DNA from 4 places in the Streptomyces sp. cmx-18-6 genome. Region 1 is predicted to be linked to each of the others. Evidence: riboswitches for the same ligand, from Rfam matches in the RefSeq annotation. Region 1 holds a riboswitch; each other region holds the start of a gene.
What was found. Region 1 has a riboswitch for cyclic di-AMP ahead of ACLJPL_RS18570 (NlpC/P60 family protein). Riboswitches for the same ligand answer to the same signal wherever they lie in the genome.
Positions count from the first base shown of each region.

Region 1 (5,065 bases):
CGGTGGCCAGTGAACCGAGCGCGTTACGGGAGGAGTTGAGGCGGTCGGTGCGGCGGGCGGCCTCGTCGGCCAGGGCGTCGACGGTCTTCGTGGCGGCGGCCGCCTTCTCCCTCGCCCCGTTGTACTTCTCGGTGGCGACCTCGGCGTCGTGGTAGAGCCGGTCGACCTTCGCCCGGACCTGGGCGGCGGTGGGAGCGGGCTCGGCGGGTGCGGCCCCGGCCCCGGTGGCCGAGGCCGCGGTGGCGGTCCCGGCGAGCGCCAGGGTGGCGGCGGTGCGGGCAGCAGTGCCGGTGAACGGGCGCTGCTTGGGTTTTCGGTGGGCTGATCTCCGGTGCGCGGCCACGGGGGCGGCATCCTTCCTGTCGGCGGCCCTCCGGCGGGTGCCGGAGGATCTGCGGGGCTGCCCTCCGGGGGTGCCGGAGGAGCTGTCGACGGCCCCTCCGGCGGATACCGAAGGGGCTGTCGGCTGTCCTCCGGCGGATGCCGTAGGGCCCGCGAGGGACGCTAATCCCGGCGCACGGAAAAGGGTCGCCATGACAGTTATTGCCCGGATGTGACGTTTCGTCGCCGCCGGATGATCGGAGATACGCACCCGGAATTGATCATTCCGGCAGGTTCGGGCGCAGGGCGTTCAGTTCCGGCGAAGGCTCCAGGAAAGGCTTGCCTCACTGCCCGGCCATGCTTTGGCCATGGCTAGGCTCCCGAGCCATGGACGTACTCATCAATGTCTTCGTCGCCCTGCACATCATCGGCATCGCCTCCCTGCTGGGCGGCTTCCTCACGCAGATGAAGGCCATGGGCGCGGGCGCCGCCCGCTTCGTTCCCGCCATGCTGCACGGCGCGCTGACCATGCTGGTCACCGGCGTGGCCCTGGTCGGGCTCAACCAGGCCGACGACCAGAGCGTGAACAACGTCAAGATCGGCGTGAAGCTGCTGCTGCTCGTCGCCATCCTCGCGCTGGTCTACGTCAAGCGGGACGAGGAGAGGGTCGAGAAGGGTGCGTTCGCGGCGGTCGGCGCTCTGACGGTCGCCAACATCTTCATCGCCACGCTCTGGACCTGAGGGGCGGCCTCTCCGGAGGCCGCCCCTCGACGTGCTACGCCGGGCGCACGCTGCCGTAGATCGGCATGTAGTAGATCGACTCCTCGCGCACGTTCGCCCCCGGCTTCGGGGCGTGGATCATCATCCCGCCGCCCTTGTAGACGCCGACGTGGCTGATGTCGTCGTAGAAGAAGACCAGGTCGCCGGGTTGCAGGTCGGAGGTGGCGACCCGCGTCCCGACCTTGACCTGGTCCCAGGTGGTCCGGGGCAGCGTGACGCCCGCCGCCCGCCAGGCCGCCTGCGTCAACCCCGAGCAGTCGTACGAGGACGGGCCCGAGGCCCCCCACACGTACGGCTTGCCGATCTGGGCGCGCGCGAAGGCGAGCACCTTCTCGGCCTTGGCCGCGTAACCGCTGCCCGTTCCGGTGCCCGCCCCTGGGCCCGTCTCCGTACCCGTACCGGCTCCCGGGCCCGTCCCCGTACCGCTGCCGGAACCGGTCCCGCCGCCGGAACCCGCACCACCGCCGGAACCGGTCGCGCTGTCGCCGTCCGACTCCTTCGCGGCCTCCTCGCGGGCCTTCTTCTCGGCGTCGGCGCGCTGCTGGGCCTCGGCGGCCTGGCGGGCGGCCAGCTTCGCCGCCTTCTTCCGCGCCTCGGCCTCCTTCTTGCGCTCCAGCTCCGCCAGCCGCGCCTTCTCCTCGGCGGTCAGCCGGGAGAGCAGGGACCGGGCCTCGGTGAGCTTGGCCTGCACGTTCTTCTTGCTGGTGCGCAGCGTCGTCTGCGTCTCGGTCAGCGTCTCCAGGCTCTGGACGGCCTCCGCGCGCTTCTTCGCCGCGTCCGCCTGCTGCGTCCGGAAGTCGTCCACGGCCTTCTGCTGCCGCGCCGTCGACCGGCTCATCACCTGGCTCTGGTCGAAGTACGACTGCGGGTCGTCCGCCAGGAAGAAGGTCGCGGTGGGCGCGATGCCGCCGGAGCGGTACTGCGCGGCCGCGTAGGCCCCCAGTTCCCGGCGCGCCTCGTTCATCTTCTCGGTCCGCTTCGCCACGTCCGAGAGCAGCGTGTCGACCTTCGTCCGCTGGGCCGTGGAGGCGGCCTTGGCGTGGTTGTACTGCTGGGTCGCGCTGCCCGCCTGCCGGTAGAGCTCGTCGACCTTCTTCTGGACTTCCTCGATGGCCGGCTTCGGCTCTGTGGGGGCGGCCGTCGCGCTCTGCGTGGAGAGCAACGTCACAGAGGCCAGCGCGGCCGTCGTGAACCCGACGGCGGGGGTGGTGGTGCGCACCTTCGTGCGCGGCTTGCGGTGCGATGCCAAGACCGGCATCTCCTTCCGTGGACCACCTACCGGGTTAGCTGTCGGGTTCGGACGGAACGGAAGGCTGTCCTACGGTCCGGACGAGGGGTACGGACCGATTCACCCCGGTGCTGCGTGTGGGTCCCCGGTTCCGAACTGCCGCGAGGCAGGACGGATTCGGCAGGGTCGCCCGTTCGGCGCGGATCGCGTCCAGGGGGTACGGGCCACCTGATCGAGCACGCTAGCCAACCGGCGCCACCGCTGGGAAGGTCGATGAGCGATATGCCCGATACATTTTCGTGACCTTTGTGGCCGGAGGCCGCCGCACCCCCTCCCACCGGGGGTTCTTTAACGGAACGCGCTCGTCCGGTCTCCGTGCGTGGCGGGGCTCGGCGTGGCGGCCGCCGACCGGAGCGCTTCTTCTGGCCTCTCACCGGCCTCTCGCCGGCTTTTCACCGACTTCTCGCCAGCCTCTTCCGGGCCTCTTCCCGGCCTCTTCCCGCTCTCTTCCCGGCTTCGGCGGAAGGTTGTCGGTGCGGCCGCCTAGACTCGGATGGCGATGAGCAGCCTCTTTGACGACAACTTCCTGACCGGCCTCCAGACCACGGAGGACGGCCCGCCCCCGCCCCCCGAGGACCACGCACCCGAAGCGGTGCCGGAGGGACTCTTCGAGGGCGTCTTCGACGCGCCCCCGCCGCCCAGGGACGGGTATTACCGGGACGGCCACCCGCGCCCGGTCATCGACGCCGCGGCGCTGCTCGACGGGCTGAACACCGAGCAGCGCGCCGCCGTCGTGCACGCCGGGTCCCCGCTGCTCATCGTCGCCGGGGCCGGCTCCGGCAAGACCCGGGTCCTGACCCACCGCATCGCCCACCTGCTGGCCGAGCGCGGGACGCACCCCGGGCAGATCCTCGCGATCACCTTCACCAACAAGGCCGCGGGCGAGATGAAGGAGCGCGTCGAGCAGCTCGTGGGCCCGCGCGCCAACGCCATGTGGGTCATGACCTTCCACAGCGCGTGCGTCCGCATCCTGCGCCGCGAGTCCAAGAAGCTCGGCTTCACGTCGTCGTTCTCGATCTACGACGCCGCCGACTCCAAGCGCCTGATGGCCCTGGTCTGCCGCGATCTGGACCTGGACCCCAAGCGCTTCCCGCCGAAGTCCTTCACCGCGAAGGTCTCCAACCTCAAGAACGAGCTGATCGACGAGGAGACCTTCGCCGGACAGGCCGCGGACGGCTTCGAGAAGACCCTCGCCCAGGCGTACGCGCTGTACCAGGCCCGCCTCCGCGAGGCCAACGCCCTGGACTTCGACGACATCATCATGACGACGGTCCACCTCCTCCAGGCATTCCCGGACGTCGCCGAGCACTACCGCCGCCGCTTCCGCCACGTCCTGGTCGACGAGTACCAGGACACCAACCACGCCCAGTACACGCTGGTACGCGAGCTGGTCGGCCCGGCCGGAGAGGCCGACGCCCCCGCCGAGCTGTGCGTGGTGGGCGACGCGGACCAGTCGATCTACGCCTTCCGGGGTGCGACCATCCGCAACATCCTCCAGTTCGAGGAGGACTACCCGAGCGCGACCACGATCCTGCTGGAGCAGAACTACCGCTCCACGCAGACGATCCTCTCCGCCGCCAACGCGGTCATCGAGCGCAACGAGAGCCGCCGCCCGAAGAACCTGTGGACCAACGCCGGCTCCGGCGCCCGCATCACCGGATACGTCGCGGACACCGAGCACGACGAGGCTCAGTTCGTCGCGGACGAGATCGACCGCCTCACCGACGCGGGCGACGCCAAGGCGGGCGACGTCGCCGTCTTCTACCGGACCAACGCCCAGTCCCGCGTCTTCGAAGAGATCTTCATCCGCGTCGGCCTGCCCTACAAGGTCGTCGGCGGCGTGCGCTTCTACGAGCGCAAGGAGGTCCGGGACGTCCTGGCCTACCTCCGGGTCCTCGCCAACCCCGAGGACACCGTCCCGCTGCGCCGCATCCTCAACGTGCCCAAGCGCGGCATCGGCGACCGCGCCGAGGCCATGATCGACGCCCTGTCGATGCGCGAGAAGATCTCCTTCCCGCAGGCGCTGCGCCGCGTGGACGAGGCGTACGGCATGGCGGCCCGCTCGTCCAACGCCGTCAAGCGCTTCAACACGCTGATGGAGGAGCTGCGCACCATCGTCGAGTCCGGGGCCGGACCCGCCGTCGTGCTGGAAGCGGTGCTGGAGCGCACGGGCTATCTCGCGGAGCTCCAGGCGTCGACCGACCCGCAGGACGAGACCCGTATCGAGAACCTCCAGGAACTCGCCGCCGTCGCCCTGGAGTTCGAGCAGGAGCGCGGCGACGAGGAGGAGGCCGGCACGCTCGCGGAGTTTCTGGAGAAGGTCGCGCTGGTCGCGGACTCCGACCAGATCCCCGACGAGGACGAGGACGGTTCCGGCGTCATCACGCTGATGACCCTGCACACCGCGAAGGGCCTGGAGTTCCCGGTGGTCTTCCTCACCGGCATGGAGGACGGCGTCTTCCCGCACATGCGGGCCCTCGGCCAGACCAAGGAGCTGGAGGAGGAGCGCCGCCTCGCGTACGTCGGCATCACCCGCGCCCGCGAACGCCTCTACCTCACCCGGGCCGCGATGCGCAGCGCCTGGGGCCAGCCCTCGTACAACCCGCCCTCGCGGTTCCTGGAGGAGATCCCGGACCAGCACCTGGAGTGGAAGCGCAAGGGCCCGATGGCCGCCCC
Region 1 is NZ_JAEBEP010000007.1:179,752-184,816, forward strand. It holds gene ACLJPL_RS18560 (NlpC/P60 family protein) at 1-343, opposite strand, end outside; gene ACLJPL_RS18565 (hypothetical protein) at 709-1,062, shown strand; gene ACLJPL_RS18570 (NlpC/P60 family protein) at 1,097-2,359, opposite strand; cyclic di-AMP (ydaO/yuaA leader) riboswitch at 2,358-2,522, opposite strand; gene pcrA (DNA helicase PcrA) at 2,889-5,065, shown strand, end outside.

Region 2 (5,065 bases), on a different contig from region 1:
CCGCCGACCGGCTCGCGGTGCTGGCCGACCGGGGCACGACCCGGGTCAGCATCGGTGTGCAGAGCTTCGTGGAGGCCGAGGCGCGGGCCGCCGTCCGGCCGCAGCGCCGGGCCGAGGTGGAGGCGGCGCTCGGCCGGATCCGGGACGCCCGGATACCGGTGCTGAACATCGACCTGATCTACGGCATCGACGGCCAGACCGAGCGCACCTGGCTCGCCTCGCTGGACGCGGCGCTGGCCTGGCGGCCCGAGGAGCTGTACCTCTACCCGCTGTACGTCCGCCCGCTGACCGGCCTGCACCGGCTGGGCGGGATGGCGAGCGGCCCGGAGGCGGAGGCCCTGGAGCAGGCCGCCTGGGACGAGCAGCGGCTCCGGTTGTACGCCGTGGGCCGCGACCATCTGCTGGCGCAGGGCTACGAGCAGGTGTCGATGCGGATGTTCCGCCGCGCCGACGCCCCGAGCGCGTCGCGGGAGGGCCCCGAGGACTACGCCTGCCAGACCGACGGGATGATCGGCCTGGGCTGCGGGGCCCGCTCCTACACCGCCGCCCTGCACTACTCCTTCGACTACGCGGTGGACATGCGGGAGATCCGCTCCATCATCGACGGGTTCACCGCCGCCGAGGACTTCTCCCGGGCCGAGGTCGGCCGGTACGTCGACGCGGCCGAGGCCCGCAGGCGTCATCTCCTCCAGTCGCTGCTCCAGGCGGCGGGGCTGCCCGTGGACGACTACCGCGCCCGCTTCGGCACGGACCCCCGCGAGGACTTCCCCGCCGAGCTGGAGCGCTTCGCCGCCCTGGGCTGGCTGGACGCGGGCGCGCCGGTCGGGCTGCTGCGGCTGTCCCCGCTGGGCCTGGCCCACTCCGACGCCCTGGGCCCGGCGCTGTTCTCCCCCGGGGTGCGGGCCGCGATGGCCGCGTACGAGCGGAAGTGAGCGGGTCATGGACCTGACGATCCTGTACCGGGGCCCGCTGGCCTCGTGCGACTACGACTGCCCGTACTGCCCGTTCGCCAAGCGGCGGGACACCCGGGCGCAGTTGACGGCGGACCGGGAGGCGCTGGAGCGGTTCGCCGGGTGGGCGGCGGCGCAGACCGGCGACCGGCTCTCCGTGCTGTTCACCCCGTGGGGCGAGGGGCTGGTGCGCTCCTGGTACCGGCGGGCGCTGACCGAGCTGTCCCACCTGCCCCACATCGGCCGGGTGGCCATCCAGACGAACCTCAGCGGCCGCACGGAGTGGCTCGCCGCCGCCGATCCGGAACGCGTCGCCCTCTGGTGCACGTACCACCCGGGGCAGACGCCGTACGAGCGGTTCCTCGGCAAGTGCCGGGAGCTGTCGGCGCGCGGGATCCGCTACAGCGTGGGCGTGGTGGGGTTCGACGCGCACCTCGACGAGGCGCGGCGGCTGCGGGCGGCGCTCCCCGACGAGGTCTACCTCTGGGTGAACGCGGCGGAGGGGCATACGTACACCGACGCGGAGGCGGAGCGGTGGACGGAGCTGGACCCGCTCTTCCCCTACAGCCGGCATCCGCACCGCTCGGCCGGGCTGCCGTGCCGGACGGGTGAGTCGGTGGTCTCGGTGGACGGCGACGGCACGGTGCGGCGCTGCCACTTCGTCAAGGCCGAGCTGGGCAACCTCTACGACGGCAGCTACCGCCGGGCGCTCGGGCCGCGGGCCTGTCCGCTCGCCGTGTGCGACTGCCATATCGGCTATGTGCACCTGGAGACGCTGCCGATGTACGACGTGTTCGCGGGCGGTGTGCTGGAGCGGATACCGGCTGCGCCCGGCGCGGGACCGCCGCCTGCCGGGCTCGTGGGGCCGAGCCCGGCCAGGCGTACGCTGCCTCTGCTGGAGCCGTGACGGGCTACAGCGGCAGCAGGTCCGGGCGCTTCGCCTCGACGTGGTCGCCGGACGATTCGCCGCGCAGCCGCCGGCCGATCCACGGCACCAGGTACTCCCGCGCCCACTGGATGTTGTCGCGCCGCTCGTCGAACGGGCGGCGCTGGGCCTGGGGCGGCCAGGGCTGGTCCGGGTCGGCCGGCACGTCGTGGCCGAGGACCTGGGCGGCGCGCAGCGCGACCCGGGTGTGGCCCTCGGGCGACAGGTGGAGCCGGTCGGCGTCCCAGGCGCGCCGGTCCTGGACGGAGCGCAGCGACCACAGGTCCAGCACCGGGCAGTGGTAGCGGTCCGCGATCGCCCGGAGGTGGACGTTGTACGTGGCGATCTTGCCGCGCATGTGGCGCAGCACCGGAACGCCCCGGGTGTCGAAGCCGGTGGTGACCATGACCGTGCCGACCGCGTTGGTCAGGTCCGCGACGGCCCGCTCGAAGCGCTCGGCCAGATCGTCGGGGTCGGCGCCGGGCCGGATGATGTCGTTGCCGCCCGCGCAGAAGCTGACCAGGTCGGGGGCCAGTTCCTTGGCGCGGGGGAGCTGCTCCTGGACGATCTGGTCGAGGAGGCGTCCGCGTACGGCGAGATTGGCGTAACGGAAATCGCCGTGCCGGGTCTCGTCCGGGTTCGTCGCCGCGTCGGGGGCCGGGAGCCGGTCGGCGAGCAGAACCGCGAACCGGTCCGCCCAGCCGACGAAGGCTCCATCGGGGCCGGGATCTCCGACGCCTTCGGTGAAACTGTCCCCGATCGCCGCGTACGACCCGATGATGTTCTGCTGCTGGGTTCTCGAATCGTCTGCCACAAGCGCATATCCTGCACCGTTCAATGTGACCTACGCGACCGTAATACGGGGTTGACGGGAGGTGAGATAGACCACCCGGTCAGATTTCGGTAAAGCCGGAATAAGTGGAGGGGCGGTGCGCCGCCGCGCACCGCCCCTCGATCACTTCTTACGCCCCTCGGATCAGAGGGAGACGCCGTGCCCGCGCAGGTAGGCGATCGGGTCGACGTCCGAGCCGTAGCCCGGGCCGGTGCGGACCTCGAAGTGGAGGTGCGGGCCGGTGGAGTTGCCGGTGGAGCCGGAGAGGCCGATCTGCTGGCCGCCGGTGACGGTCTGGCCGGCGGAGACGCTCAGCGAGGACTGGTGGGCGTACTGGGAGTACATGCCGTCCTCGTGCCGGATGACGACCTCGTTGCCGTACGAACCGCTCCAGCCGGCCGAGACCACGGTGCCCGGGCCGATGGCGTGGATCGGGGTGCCGGAGGCGGCCTGGAAGTCCGAGCCGGTGTGGTAGCCGCTGGACCAGCTGGAGCCGGAAGCGCGGTACTGGGTGGTGACGTTGGCGTTGGCCAGCGGGGCGGTCCAGCCGGAGCCGGTCGCCTCGGACGAGCCGGTCTGCGCGGAGGCGCCGGAGCCCTCGGAGTCGTCCGCCGAGATGGTGTCGCCCTTGGGGGCTTCCTTCGGCGCGGCCTTGGGGGCCGGCGCGGCCTTCTTCGGGGCGGCCTTGGGAGCCGGGGCGGCCTTCTTGGCCTCCGGCTTCCCGGCCTCCGAAGGAGCGGTGGAGCCGGACGCCTTGGCGCCGATGGTGAGCTTCATGCCCGGGAAGATCAGGCTGGGGTTCTCGCCGACCGCCGAGCGGTTGTCCTGGTACAGCTTCTGCCAGCCGCCCTTGACCTGGTGCTCGGTCGCGATCTTCGCCAGGTAGTCGCCGGAGACGACGGAGTACGTCTTCGGGGAGGTCTTCGCCGTGGCGGGCGCGGACTGCGGCGCGGTGTGCGCCGCGGCCGGCGAGGCCGCCGCGGGCTTGGCGGCGGGGGCCGCCTTCTCCGCCGCGTGCGCGCCGGTGGCGCCGATCAGCGGGAGGGCGAGTACGGCGCCGCCGGTGCCCGCGGCGAGGACGCCGCGGTGGATCGGGCCGGACTTGATACGACGGTGCTTACCCTTTGCGGGCATGGGGAAGTTCCTCTCCGGCGCCTGCGAGGTGAGCTGTCGGGTTCGGGCTGGAGATGCCCGGTCGCCGTGGCGACTTCACCCCGAGCCGGTCCGGATCTCTCCGGGCCGGCGGCTTACCTGGTTCCCCCGCTCCTGCCACGCGTGAGTGGGTGGGTGCGAATTCCGGTCGGCGGCAGGATTAGGCGGTCCGCCCGGATTGACGGTGACCGTAAACGAGTCAGGACGACAGGAACAAGCCGTCGGTTGCCTTGCGGAATCATCGATTCAATTGCGCCGGGGATTTCCCGTCACACTCCGTGGATTACGGATCTTGGCTTTCCGTGCGGATCCCGGGAAACGGTCGGACGGTCATCGCCACGGACCGTCACGGATATGATCCCGCTCACCTGTCGAATCCCATCTCACCCATAAGCGGGGCATGTTCTGAGAAATACACCAATACGGACATGCCGCGAGAGTCCTCACTGACGCCCCATCAGCACAGGCTCCGTGGACGGCCGGGTCGGCGCTCGTCAACCGTGATGATTTTCCGGGGAATCGATGTCGTATCGTCACGGGAGCGCCCTCGCCGGAGAGCCGCGCCGCCACCGAAGACCCCAGGAGCCCCCGTGACGCAGCAGGTGCCGCAGGTCCCGCCGACAGAGACCGCACTGACCGGAGTCCGCAACTTCCGCGACGTGGGCGGGCTCCCCACGGCGGACGGGCGCAGCACCGCTTTCGGCCGGCTCTACCGCAGCGGCCATCTGGCGCACGCCACCGCCGAGGACGCGGCCTTCCTCGGCGGCCTCGGGCTGCACACGGTCTTCGACTTCCGCAACTCCGCCGACCACCGGCTCGACGGGTTCGACATCGAGCTCAGCGGTGTCCGCAATGTCAGCATTCCGCTCTCCGACCCCGCCGATGGGGCCGAGTTCTGGCGGCTGGTGCGCGACGGGAACATCGAGCAGCTGCGCTCGGTCCTGGCGAACGGCAAGGGCGTCGAGCGCATGGTCCACATGTACCGGTCGACCATCGTGGACCGCACCGCCGAGCACAGCCGGGTGCTGCACGCCCTGGCCGAGGACAGCGTGCCGGCCCTGATGCACTGCGCGGCGGGCAAGGACCGGGCGGGGCTGTCGATCGCGGTCTCGCTGCTGGCGGTCGGAGTGGAGCGCGAGGCGATCGAGACGGACTACCTCAAGTCCAACGACCTCCACCGCCGGTACAAGGTGAAGCGGTCGGACA
Region 2 is NZ_JAEBEP010000003.1:285,221-290,285, forward strand. It holds gene ACLJPL_RS09420 (STM4012 family radical SAM protein) at 1-932, shown strand, start outside; gene ACLJPL_RS09425 (STM4011 family radical SAM protein) at 940-1,857, shown strand; gene ACLJPL_RS09430 (SGNH/GDSL hydrolase family protein) at 1,862-2,689, opposite strand; gene ACLJPL_RS09435 (peptidoglycan DD-metalloendopeptidase family protein) at 2,852-3,841, opposite strand; cyclic di-AMP (ydaO/yuaA leader) riboswitch at 3,845-4,003, opposite strand; gene ACLJPL_RS09440 (tyrosine-protein phosphatase) at 4,450-5,065, shown strand, end outside.
Region 2: another riboswitch for cyclic di-AMP. It lies ahead of ACLJPL_RS09435 (peptidoglycan DD-metalloendopeptidase family protein); the one in region 1 lies ahead of ACLJPL_RS18570 (NlpC/P60 family protein).

Region 3 (5,065 bases), on a different contig from region 1:
CGTCCTGTACATTTCTGACGGAGCGTTCGCACGGGTCCCATCCGGACCGCGCCTGCGCTCCGTCACGCGCCGAGGAGAGGGACTTCGCATGATCCGACCCACCGCCCGCCACGTACTGCCCGAGTTCACCGAACGCTCCGCGACCGGAACCCGGACGCTGGACCCGTACTCCAAGCTGCTCTCCGAGCGGATCGTCTTTCTCGGGACTCCGATCGACGACACCGCGGCGAGCGACCTCATCGCCCAGTTCATGTATCTGGAGCACGCCGATCCGGACCGGCCCCTGTCGCTCTACATCAACTCCCCCGGCGGCTCGTTCGGAGCGATGGCCGCGGTCTACGACACGATGCAGTTCCTGACCTGCGAGGTGGAGACCTTCTGCCTGGGCCAGGCCGGCTCCTACGCCGCCGCCCTGCTGGCGGCCGGTGCGCCGGGACGCCGACATGCTCTGCCCGGTGCGCGGGTAGTCATTCAGCAGCCCGCACTGGAGGAGCCGATGCGGGGCCAGCCGTCCGACCTGGAGATCTACGCGCGCGAACTGGTGCGCACCCGCGAGATGTTCACGGCCATGCTGGTCCGGCACACCGGCCGGACCGCCGAGCAGGTCACCGCCGACATCGAGCGCGACACCATCCTCGACGCGAGGGCCGCCCGCACCCATGGGCTGGTGGACCATGTCGTGGAGAACCGCTAGGGGACGTTCCGCGACTCGGTCGACAGGACGCCCCCTCACCCCCAGCCGCCGCACGACGCGAGGTGAACCGCCCATGGAGCCAACGGAGTTCCCGCCCCTGCCCGCACTGACCCGCGCCGAGGGCGAGTTCATCGACTGTTACCTGGCGGTCCTGGACCAGGTGGGCCGCATCAACCCGGCGCGCGGCAGCGACACCTACAGCGCCCTGAGAGCCGCTCAGGCCCTGGCCTCCGGGGCGGCGGCCCTGCGCGACGCCCTGGCCCTGATGCACGAGCGGGGTGAGCGGCAGATTCACGCGGCGACGCTCGCGCGGGCCCTGCGGGTGCTGGACGGCGAGCGTCGGGCGGGCCGGGTCGCCATGCCTCCGACCCCGAACTGAGCCGCTCCGCGCGCCGGGAGCGCATAGAGGGTGTGCCGGCGGATCGCGCCGTGCGACACGCCCGGTCCCGCGATCGATTTTCCTCGCTCGTTCGGCGTAGGAGTTCACCCGCGCGAGCGATGGCTCAACTTGCGTTCCCCGCGTGGGCCGTACTCGAAATGCGCCCTTTCGTCGCTGGTACGAGGGTGTGCGCCCGGCTCGTCGGCGGGCGCGAATCCGCCCTGTCCACTCGAACGGATCAGTGGTGAGGAGACTCACAAATCACCGTTTCGACTCGGAAATCCGGCACTTGGTGGGTCAAGATCCCTGGGACGACAAGCCCCCGCCACCGCGGCGGGGCGGTCCGGGTGGACGCCGAGTCCTGCCGCCTCCCGGATGACTGGTCGACAGGAGTGGATCGGCAGGAGTGGAGGACCCGAGCACAACGGGCCGACCGGGAGACCGGGAAGCCCTCGGGGTGAAGCCGCGTCAAGCGGCCGGGCAACTTCGCCAGCCCGAACCCGACAGGTCATCCTTCACAGGCGGCTGACGAAGGGTTGCGCATGTCTGCGCAGGTTCATGTCCCGTCTCTGTTCGCCCGCTTCGGTACGGCATCGGTGCTCACCCTGGCCGTGACGTCCTCGATGCTGGCACCCGGCCTGGTCGACGACGCCGAGGCCGCCACCCACTCGACGAAGGCGCTGAAGGTCGCCGCGTCGAAGAAGGGCTCCCCTTACAAGTACGGGGCCGCCGGCCCCAACCGTTTCGACTGTTCAGGGCTGACTGTCTACTCGTTCAAGAAGGTCGGCAAGAAACTTCCCCGCACGGCACAGCAGCAGTACAACAAGACCAGCCGTATCTCCTCGTCGAAGAGGAAACCCGGCGACCTCGTGTTCTTCCATTCGGGGCGCAGCGTCTACCACGTGGGCATCTACGCCGGGGCCGGGAAGATCTGGCACTCCCCCAAATCGGGGGACGTGGTGCGACTGGCGAAAATCTGGTCCAAGAGCGTCTGGTACGGACGGGTCCGCTGACCCACCGGCCCGACGCTCTTTCCGTGCGGGCGCTCTCTTCGTGCGGAGGCTCTCTCCGTACTCACCGCAGGAGCGGGCCGGTCACCAGCGCCAGCCCCAGTCCGGTGAGCGCCACACCGCTGCCGCCCTCGATCGCCCGGGCGGTACGCGGTCGGCGCAGCCACCGGCCCAGCCGGTCCACGAGGAGGGCGACGGCCGGGAACCAGATGAGGGCGAGAGCCACCACGAGGGCGGCGAGCACCAGCGTCCTGGGCAACGGCGGCTGCCCGTCCGGGACGAACTGGGGCAGCAGGCTGAGGAAGAGCACGGGCGCTTTGGGGTTGAGCGCGTTGGTCAGGAAACCCTGACGCAGGGCGCGCCCGAACTCCTTGGCCTCCTTGGACTCCTCAGGCGGTACCTGGTCCGGCGTACGGCTGCTCTCCTCGGAGACCCGGCGCCGGACCGCGTACAGGGCGCTGATGCCGAGGTAGAGCACGTACGCCCCGCCGAGCAGTTGGACGGTGCGGAAGAGCACGGGCATCGTCACGAGCACTGCGGCCAGCCCCGCCACGGCGAGCGCGGTGTGCACGAGCAGTCCCCCGGCGACGCCGAACGCGGTGGCCAGGCCGGCGGTCCGCGAGGCCAGGGCGTTGCGTACGACGACGGCGAAGTCGGCGCCGGGCAGCGCGACCATACCGGCGGCGATCCCGGTGAAGGCGATCAGTTGAGCGTCCATGGGGTCCAGCCTGGACCGTGGAAGCCTTTAGCGTGTACTTGCAATCTTCTGGGTCTGCCTAAAGGAACGCTTAATGTACGACGCGACACGGCTCGCGGCGCTGGTGGCGGTCGCCGAGACCGGATCGATCACGCGGGCCGCCGCCCACCTGGGCTACACCGCGCCCGCGCTCTCCCAGCAGCTGGCCAAACTGGAGCGCGAGGCCGGGGCGACGCTCCTGGTGCGCCACCATCGCGGGGCGCGGCTGACAGCGGCCGGGGAGCTGCTGGCGGGCCGCGCCCGGCGGGCCCTGGACGAGCTGGACCAGGCGCGGCACGAGCTGGCACAGCTGGCCGAGCTCTCCGGGGGCAGGCTGCGGGTCGGCACGTTCACGACGGCCGGGGTCCATCTGCTGCCGCCGGTCCTGAGCGCGTTCCGGCGGGCCCATCCGGACGTCGAGCTGGCCGTCACCGAGTACGAGCCCCCGGGCGGGGTCGCCGCGGTGGCGGCGGGCGAAGTGGATCTGGCGCTGACCCACGCCTACGAGCCCGCGGCGGCCGACCCGCCGCCTCCAGGCGTCACCCTGGAACCCTTGCTGGTCGAGGAGCTGGTGCTGGCGACCGCGGTCGGCCACCGGCTCGCCGAGGGCACCGGGCGGCTGGCGGTCACCGAGCTGGCGGGACGGCCCCTGATCAGCAGCGCGCCCACGCATCCGCCCCGGCGCGGTGTGGAGAGCGCGTTGGCGCAGGCGGGCGCCACACCGGCGGTGGTGTGCGAGTCGCCCGGCTACGCGCTGGTGTGCGCGCTGGTCAGCGCGGGGCTCGGGGTGGCGGTGGTGCCGGAGATGGTCGCGTCGCTGTCGTCCACGCCGCTGGCCGTCCGGCGGCTGGAGCCCGCGGCCTTCCGCCGGACGATCTCCGTCGTGCACCGGGGCGAACGGGCGACCGCGGCGGCGGCGACGCTGCTCGCGCTGCTGCGGAGCGGCTTCGGCCGGGGCGCGGCGATCTGAGCGGCTGCTCCCCGTCGCCGGATCCGGAGCGGCTACCTCCGGTCTCCGGATCCGGAGTGGCTGTTCCCGATTCTCCGGATCCGGCCGGGTTCAGGAACCGCCGCTCAGCGGTACGCCGTCCCGCCGCGTCCGTGTCAGCCCTGGACCGGCACCGCCCAGGGCAGGATGATCCAGACCGTCTTGCCGCCTTCGGCCGTGGGGACGACCGTGAGCCGCCCGCCGCGCTCCTTGGCCAGCGCGCGGATGATCACCATGCCCCGCCCGTTGTCCTGCCGTACGGCGGCGGGAAGTCTCTGGGGCCACCGGGGGTGACTGTCCGTCACCCCGAGGCGCAGTTCCTCGTCCCGTTCGAGACGCAGATCCACGGTGAAGGTGGGCGACTGGCCGAAGGTGTGCTGGACGGCGTTGGTGGCGAGTTCCGAGATGATCAGCCGGATGGTGTCGGCGAAGTCGGTGTCCTCTCCGAGGCCCCATTCGGCCAGTGTCCTGGCCACATATCTGCGGGCCGAGGAGACCGAGGCCGGATCGCTCGGCAGAGTGACGGTTGCTTCCTGATGGTCTGCCATGGCGACGCCCGTCCCTTTCGCGCCCCGGCCGACCGGCAGTCGGCCAGGATTGTGCTTCGCGCCAGACTGCCACTGTTGAAGCTCGCTGTAACGACGTTCGACCAAGATATGCATATATCTGTCGCTCGAAGCGGTGAATTCGGGTCCCGCAGGACGTGGACGAAGGGCACACTGACCCCTCTGCGGGCCCGAACCTTGCGGTGCGTGTCGGCCCCGCCCCTTCCCGCACGGCGCAAGGAGACCTGGATGCTGCACGGCCCCGTCGTCCGACGGCGCAAGCTCGGCGAGGAGTTGCGGAGCCTGCGGAACGCCTCCGGGCTGACCAGCCGGGACGCGGCGCGGCTGCTCGGCTGGCACCAGTCGAAGGTGAGCCGCATCGAGACCGGTGCGAGCGGGGTGAGCGCCGACGACGTGACGCGCCTGCTCGACGCCTACGCGGTGCACGACGCGCAGTTGCGCGCCCTGTTCGAAGTCCTCGCCGGATCGGCGGGCGGCGGCGGCTCGGGGTGGTGGCACGCGTACCGGGGGCTGATCCCGCCGCAGTACCGCGACTTCATCAGTCTGGAGTCCCAGGCGAGCACGGTGCGGACGCTGGAGACCTCGGTGGTTCCGGGGCTGCTCCAGACCGCCGGTTACGCCCGGGCGGTGACCCGGGCCGCGCTGGACGGGTTACCGGCGGACCGGCTGGACTCCCTGGTCGAGGTCCGGCT
Region 3 is NZ_JAEBEP010000008.1:289,852-294,916, forward strand. It holds gene ACLJPL_RS20790 (ATP-dependent Clp protease proteolytic subunit) at 89-694, shown strand; gene ACLJPL_RS20795 (hypothetical protein) at 768-1,073, shown strand; cyclic di-AMP (ydaO/yuaA leader) riboswitch at 1,426-1,612, shown strand; gene ACLJPL_RS20800 (C40 family peptidase) at 1,616-2,086, shown strand; gene ACLJPL_RS20805 (LysE family translocator) at 2,148-2,801, opposite strand; gene ACLJPL_RS20810 (LysR family transcriptional regulator) at 2,875-3,789, shown strand; gene ACLJPL_RS20815 (ATP-binding protein) at 3,924-4,355, opposite strand; gene ACLJPL_RS20820 (helix-turn-helix domain-containing protein) at 4,602-5,065, shown strand, end outside.
Region 3: another riboswitch for cyclic di-AMP. It lies ahead of ACLJPL_RS20800 (C40 family peptidase); the one in region 1 lies ahead of ACLJPL_RS18570 (NlpC/P60 family protein).

Region 4 (5,065 bases), on a different contig from region 1:
TCCTCGTCCGCCGTCCATCCGAAGACGTTGCCGCCGAGGGAGAGGGGGAAGACCTGGAGGTCGGAGCTGCCGAGCGTACGCAGTGAAGTCATGTGCGTGTTCAACGGCGGAGGCGGAGCCGGGTATTCCTCACCCTGCCCCCGGCACCCCGGCCCTGACCCTGGCCCCCGCCCTGGAATACGGTCCCCGGACAGACCGGCAGCCCTGACGTCGGGGGGTGAGCGTCAGGGCTGCCGGGGTTCGGGGGGCGCGCCTACAACCGCGAGGGCGCACGAGAGGGCGTGAAGCGGCTCAGACCGCCAGGCTCAGACGCCCAGGCCCTTGCTGTTCAGCCACGCCGCCGGGTCCATGGCCGAGCCGCCCGCGGTGCGGACCTCCAGGTGGAGGTGGACGCCGGTCACGTTGCCGGTCGCGCCCATGCGGCCGATGGTGTCGCCGGTGTCGACCCGCTGGCCGACCGAGACGTCGATCGAGGACTGGTGGGCGTACCAGATCTCCGTGCCGTCATCGAGCTGGAGGACGGTGCGGTAGCCGTACGAACCGGACCAGCCGGCCGAGGTGATCGTGCCGCCGTGCACGGCCTTGAGCGGCGAACCGGCCGCCCCGGCGAAGTCCAGGCCGGTGTGCTGGCCGGAGGACCACATCGCGCCGGACTGGCCGTAGGTCGAGGTGAGCGTGTACGCGGAGGTGGGCGGGGTGTAGCTGGCGCGGAGCTTGGCGAGGCGCTCTTCCTCGGCCTTCTTCGCCGCCGCCTCCTTCGCCGCCTTCTTCTCGGCGGCGATCTTCGCCTTGGCCTTGGCCTCGGCCTCGTCCTGCTGCTTCTTCGCCTCGGTGGCGGCCTTCTCGGCGGCGGCGGCCTCCTCGGCGGCCCTGGCCTCGGCGTCCGCGCTGGCCTGCTGCTGCTCGGCCTGCTGGAGGATCCGGGCGCGCAGGGCCTCGCCCGCGTCGGTCGTGCCCTGCTCGGCCTCGGCGGTGGTGATGCCCGCGGTGGTGAGCGGCGCGGAGGCGGCGACGACCGGGGCCGCCTCGGCCTCCTGGGACATGAAGGACCCGACGCCGGGAAGGGACTTGGCGTCGGGGAGGTTGTCCACGAAGGAATCGGGAAGAGAGATGGAGACGGGTGCCTTGTCCTGAGCGGTGGCCATGCCACCCGCTCCGACCGCCGCTATGACGCCGACCCCGAGGACGGTGGAGCTACGGGCGAGCCCCCGCTGCTTGGCTACGCGGTGCCTGCCGCGCACGGGACGGATGGACTCCTCGGTGGGATTCCACTCCTCCCACGTCCGTTCCTCGTCACCGAAGGTGTCGACACTGAAGGGTGACGGGGCCTCAGGGGCAGGCTTGTTGGACGCCACGTGGGCGCACTCCTTTCCTTCCTTCTCGCCTACCGGGTTAGCTGACGGGTTCGGAGCAGGAAGGTCTCCTACGGGCCCCTCCGCCTCTCACGAGACGCAGGTGCCCGATTCACCCCATGTAGGTGGTTCCCCGGTTTCCTTGCGGAATTCGGCGCTCGCGCACGGCGCCGTCTCTGACGACGGCTGGGACGACCGCGCTGCGTTATCGAACGTTAATAGACGGACGGGCCCGATTCCAAGCCGTTCCTGTTGATCATTAACGGCCCCGGCACGGACTTACCGGCTACAAGCGGGTGGAAACGGGCGACTTGACGGTGGCTCGGCAACACTACTTTTTCTGACGGTATGTCAAATGTTATGCGGAGCGATGCCCTTCAGTCACGCACCGTGTCATCGCCCCGTCCGACGATCTTCACCGTGGTCCGCCGCACCGGCTGCCCCTCCGCCGGCCGGCTCACCGCGAGCAGCGCCATGTCGTCCGTGGACCGCCCTCCGGTGTGCAGCCGTACGTCGTCGGTGAGCGCCGACAGCAGCTCCTCCGGCCCCGGGAAGATCCGGCCGCGCAGCCGGGCCGCCGGGTCGTAGAAGGCCCCGTTCGCGTCCCGCGCCTCGGAGAGCCCGTCCGTGAAGGCGAGCAGCGTCGAACCGGCGGGCAGCTCCCACTCGTCGGACCGGTCGGGCCACACCCCGAGGTCCATCCCCAGCGGCAGCGCGGGCACGGACGGCGCGAGGACCTCCAGGGCCCCGTCCGCGTGCAGCAGGATCGGCTCCGGGTGCCCGCGGTTGACCAGCCGCAGCGAGGCCGAACCGGGCGGGATCTCGGCCAGTACGGCGGTGATGAACCCCTCCATGGCGTCCAGCCCGTACCGCCGTGTGCCCTCCCGCGCGAGCGCCCGCTCCAGCCGCTGCGCGACGCCCTCCAGCGACCGCTCCTGCTCGGCGGCCTCCCGGAACGCCCCGATGATCACCGCCACGGCCTCCACCGCGTCCAGCCCCTTGCCGCGTACGTCGCCGACCACCAGGCGTACGCCGTACGGGGTGTCGGCCACCGCGAAGAGGTCCCCGCCGACGAACTCGTCCGCCTGCGCCGCCTCGTACCGCGCCGCCACCTGGAGCCCGCCGATCCGCTCCGCCGGGGTGGGCAGCACGGCCCGCATGGCGGTCTCCGCGATGACCCGCGCCGAGGCCAGCTGCTCGTTGCTGCGGCGCACGACCCCGTTGATGACGAGGGCCAGAGCCGCCGCGGTGAGGACCGTGATCATCTCGATGACCGGGACGACGTGCGTGGACGTCCCGTCCGAGAGCCGCATCGCGATGACGGAGAGGACCGAGGCCACACCCGTACGGATCGTGCTGGCGAGCGAGAAGAACGGCGCGGCGATCAGCGGCGCGGCCACGAACAGGGGCACGGCGGTGAAGTTGGGCGGGGCGAGCGAGTCGAAGAGCAGCCCGCCGCCGATCAGGAGCAGCGGCAGCAGCCGGACGAACCGCCGCGTACCGGCGCTCCGGGCCACCACCGGCCGCCCCCGCCCGGCGGAACCGGACAGGGCACGGCTCGCGGAGCCGGACATCGCCCGTCCCATGGAACCGGACATGCCGCGGCCCGGGACGCCCAAGCTCCCGCTCAGGCGTCCACGCCCCTTATCCGCCATCCCCACCTGTGTGCTCCTGCCCGGTCCGGCCACGGCTGCGGACGGTACCGCGCCCCGTCCAGGCTTCCCGGAGCCGCGCCGTGCGCGACTCGTCATCGGCCGAATAGGGGGAAGCGGCGGGGAACGCCGCGCCCTCGGCGGTCAGTCGGAGAGCCGGTGTTCCGCGTAGATCGTCAGCGCATCCCGTACGAAGGCGGCGGTGCCGTCTCCGTAGCGATCGTAGTTCTTTCCGTAGCGCGGATCGGCGACATACATCTCGCCGAGCCCGATCACGTACGACCGGCTCGGCCCGCCGGACGGGGCCGTGCTCGTCGACAGCCACGCGCAGTGCCGCCGCGCGATGTCCTGCGCTTCGTCACCACCGGCATCGAGCCCTGCCTCCCTGGCCCGCCCCCAGTCCCGCGCGATGGTCTCGTGCTCGTCCTGGAACGCCTTCTTCCCGGCCTCCCCGAGCGAACGCCACCACCGGTCGCCCTTCTCGTACGCCTCGCGGCCCCAGCGCTCGGTCACCTCCCGCTCGTGGGCGGTGTGGTCGAAGCCGTCGAACACTTCGTCGGCCATGAGTTCCATCCCCTCCTGCGTCTTGTGGAGAGTGGTCCGCACCGAGGCGATCTGCCGCCCGATGCGCGCCTGTTCCTGTTCGAGCAGCCGCAGATGCGCCCGCAGCGCCACGGCCGTGTCCCGCTGCCCCTCCAGTACGTCCCTGATGGCGGGCAGCGAGAGCCCGAGCTCGCGCAGCAGCAGGATGCGCTGCAACCGGACCAGGGCGTTCTGGTCGTAGTAGCGGTAACCGTTGTTCCCGACCCGGCTCGGCGTGAGGAGGCCGAGGTCTCCGTAATGCCGGAGCGTGCGGCTCGTGGTGCCGGCCTGTCTGGCGATTTCCTGAATGGACCACTCCATGCCGGAAACGCTAGATCTTTACGTTGCGTCAAGGTCAAGCCGGAACATCCGCACGGGTCGTGCCGGGAAACGACTCGGGCCCGGCACGCTGTGCGTGCCGGGCCCGGATCTTCAGTAGCGGGGACAGGATTTGAACCTGCGACCTCTGGGTTATGAGCCCAGCGAGCTACCGAGCTGCTCCACCCCGCGTCGGTAGACATCACTCTACGCCATGCGGGACGCGCCTCCGACCACTTTTCCGCCCGCCCCTCGCCTCGCCCTCGCCCGCACCCGCTCGGCCCACGCTCGGCCCTCCGCAGGTCAGCGGGCCGGCGGGTCAGCGCGCCGGGGGGCGAGCGCGAGCCCCGCACCGTCCCGGACCAGCTCGGGGACCCGCGGGGCGGCGGCCAGCGCCCGGTTGATGCCCGCGAGAGCCTCCGGGGAGGGCGGCTCCCCGTCCCGGGCGGCGTACAGGGCCGCGGCGATGTGCTCGCGTACGCGGTGGACCGCCGCCAGATCGCCGGCGTCGAGCACCCCCGCTCGTCGATCCCGGACCGTCCCGACGCGCCGGGGTGCTCGACGCCGGCTGATCGCGCCGGACTACCCGGGCTTCGGCCACACCCAGGCCCCCGAGGACTTCACGTACAGCTTCGACCGCCTCGCGGACATCACCGAGGGCTTCGTGGAGCGGCTCGGGCTGACCCGCTTGGTGATGTACGTCTTCGACTTCGGCGCCCCGGTCGGCTTCCGGCCGGCGCTCCGGCGCCCGGAGTGGATCGCGGGCCTGGTCGTCCAGAACGGCAACGCCTATGAGCAGGGCCTGTCGGACGGGGCCCGTGACTTCATCGCCCTGCGCCCGGACGTGCCGGGCGCGGAGGACCGCGTACGGGACCTGCTGACGCTGCCGGCCACCCGCGTCCAGTACGAGGGCGGCACCGCCGATCCGGAAGCGGTGGCCCCGCTGATCGCGGACTTCCTCGACCGTCACCACTGCCGCCGGACGGCCGCCTTCCCGCCGGTCACCAGGCTCGCGGGCGGCACGTCGTCGGCCACGACCGCGCCGGCGGCGACCACGGCGTCACGGCCGATGCTGACGCCGGGAAGGATCGTAGCGCCGGCGCCGATCCACACGTTCTCGGCCACATCGATGGGCCCGCCGCTCAGCCATCCCCGCCGCTC
Region 4 is NZ_JAEBEP010000006.1:20,317-25,381, forward strand. It holds gene ACLJPL_RS15535 (aldo/keto reductase) at 1-92, opposite strand, end outside; gene ACLJPL_RS15540 (M23 family metallopeptidase) at 306-1,355, opposite strand; cyclic di-AMP (ydaO/yuaA leader) riboswitch at 1,367-1,519, opposite strand; gene ACLJPL_RS15545 (PP2C family protein-serine/threonine phosphatase) at 1,730-3,007, opposite strand; gene ACLJPL_RS15550 (MerR family transcriptional regulator) at 3,149-3,907, opposite strand; tRNA gene ACLJPL_RS15555 (tRNA-Met) at 4,023-4,096, opposite strand; gene ACLJPL_RS15560 (ABATE domain-containing protein) at 4,208-4,420, opposite strand; partial or broken gene ACLJPL_RS15565 (alpha/beta fold hydrolase) at 4,371-4,733, shown strand; gene ACLJPL_RS15570 (DapH/DapD/GlmU-related protein) at 4,871-5,065, opposite strand, start outside.
Region 4: another riboswitch for cyclic di-AMP. It lies ahead of ACLJPL_RS15540 (M23 family metallopeptidase); the one in region 1 lies ahead of ACLJPL_RS18570 (NlpC/P60 family protein).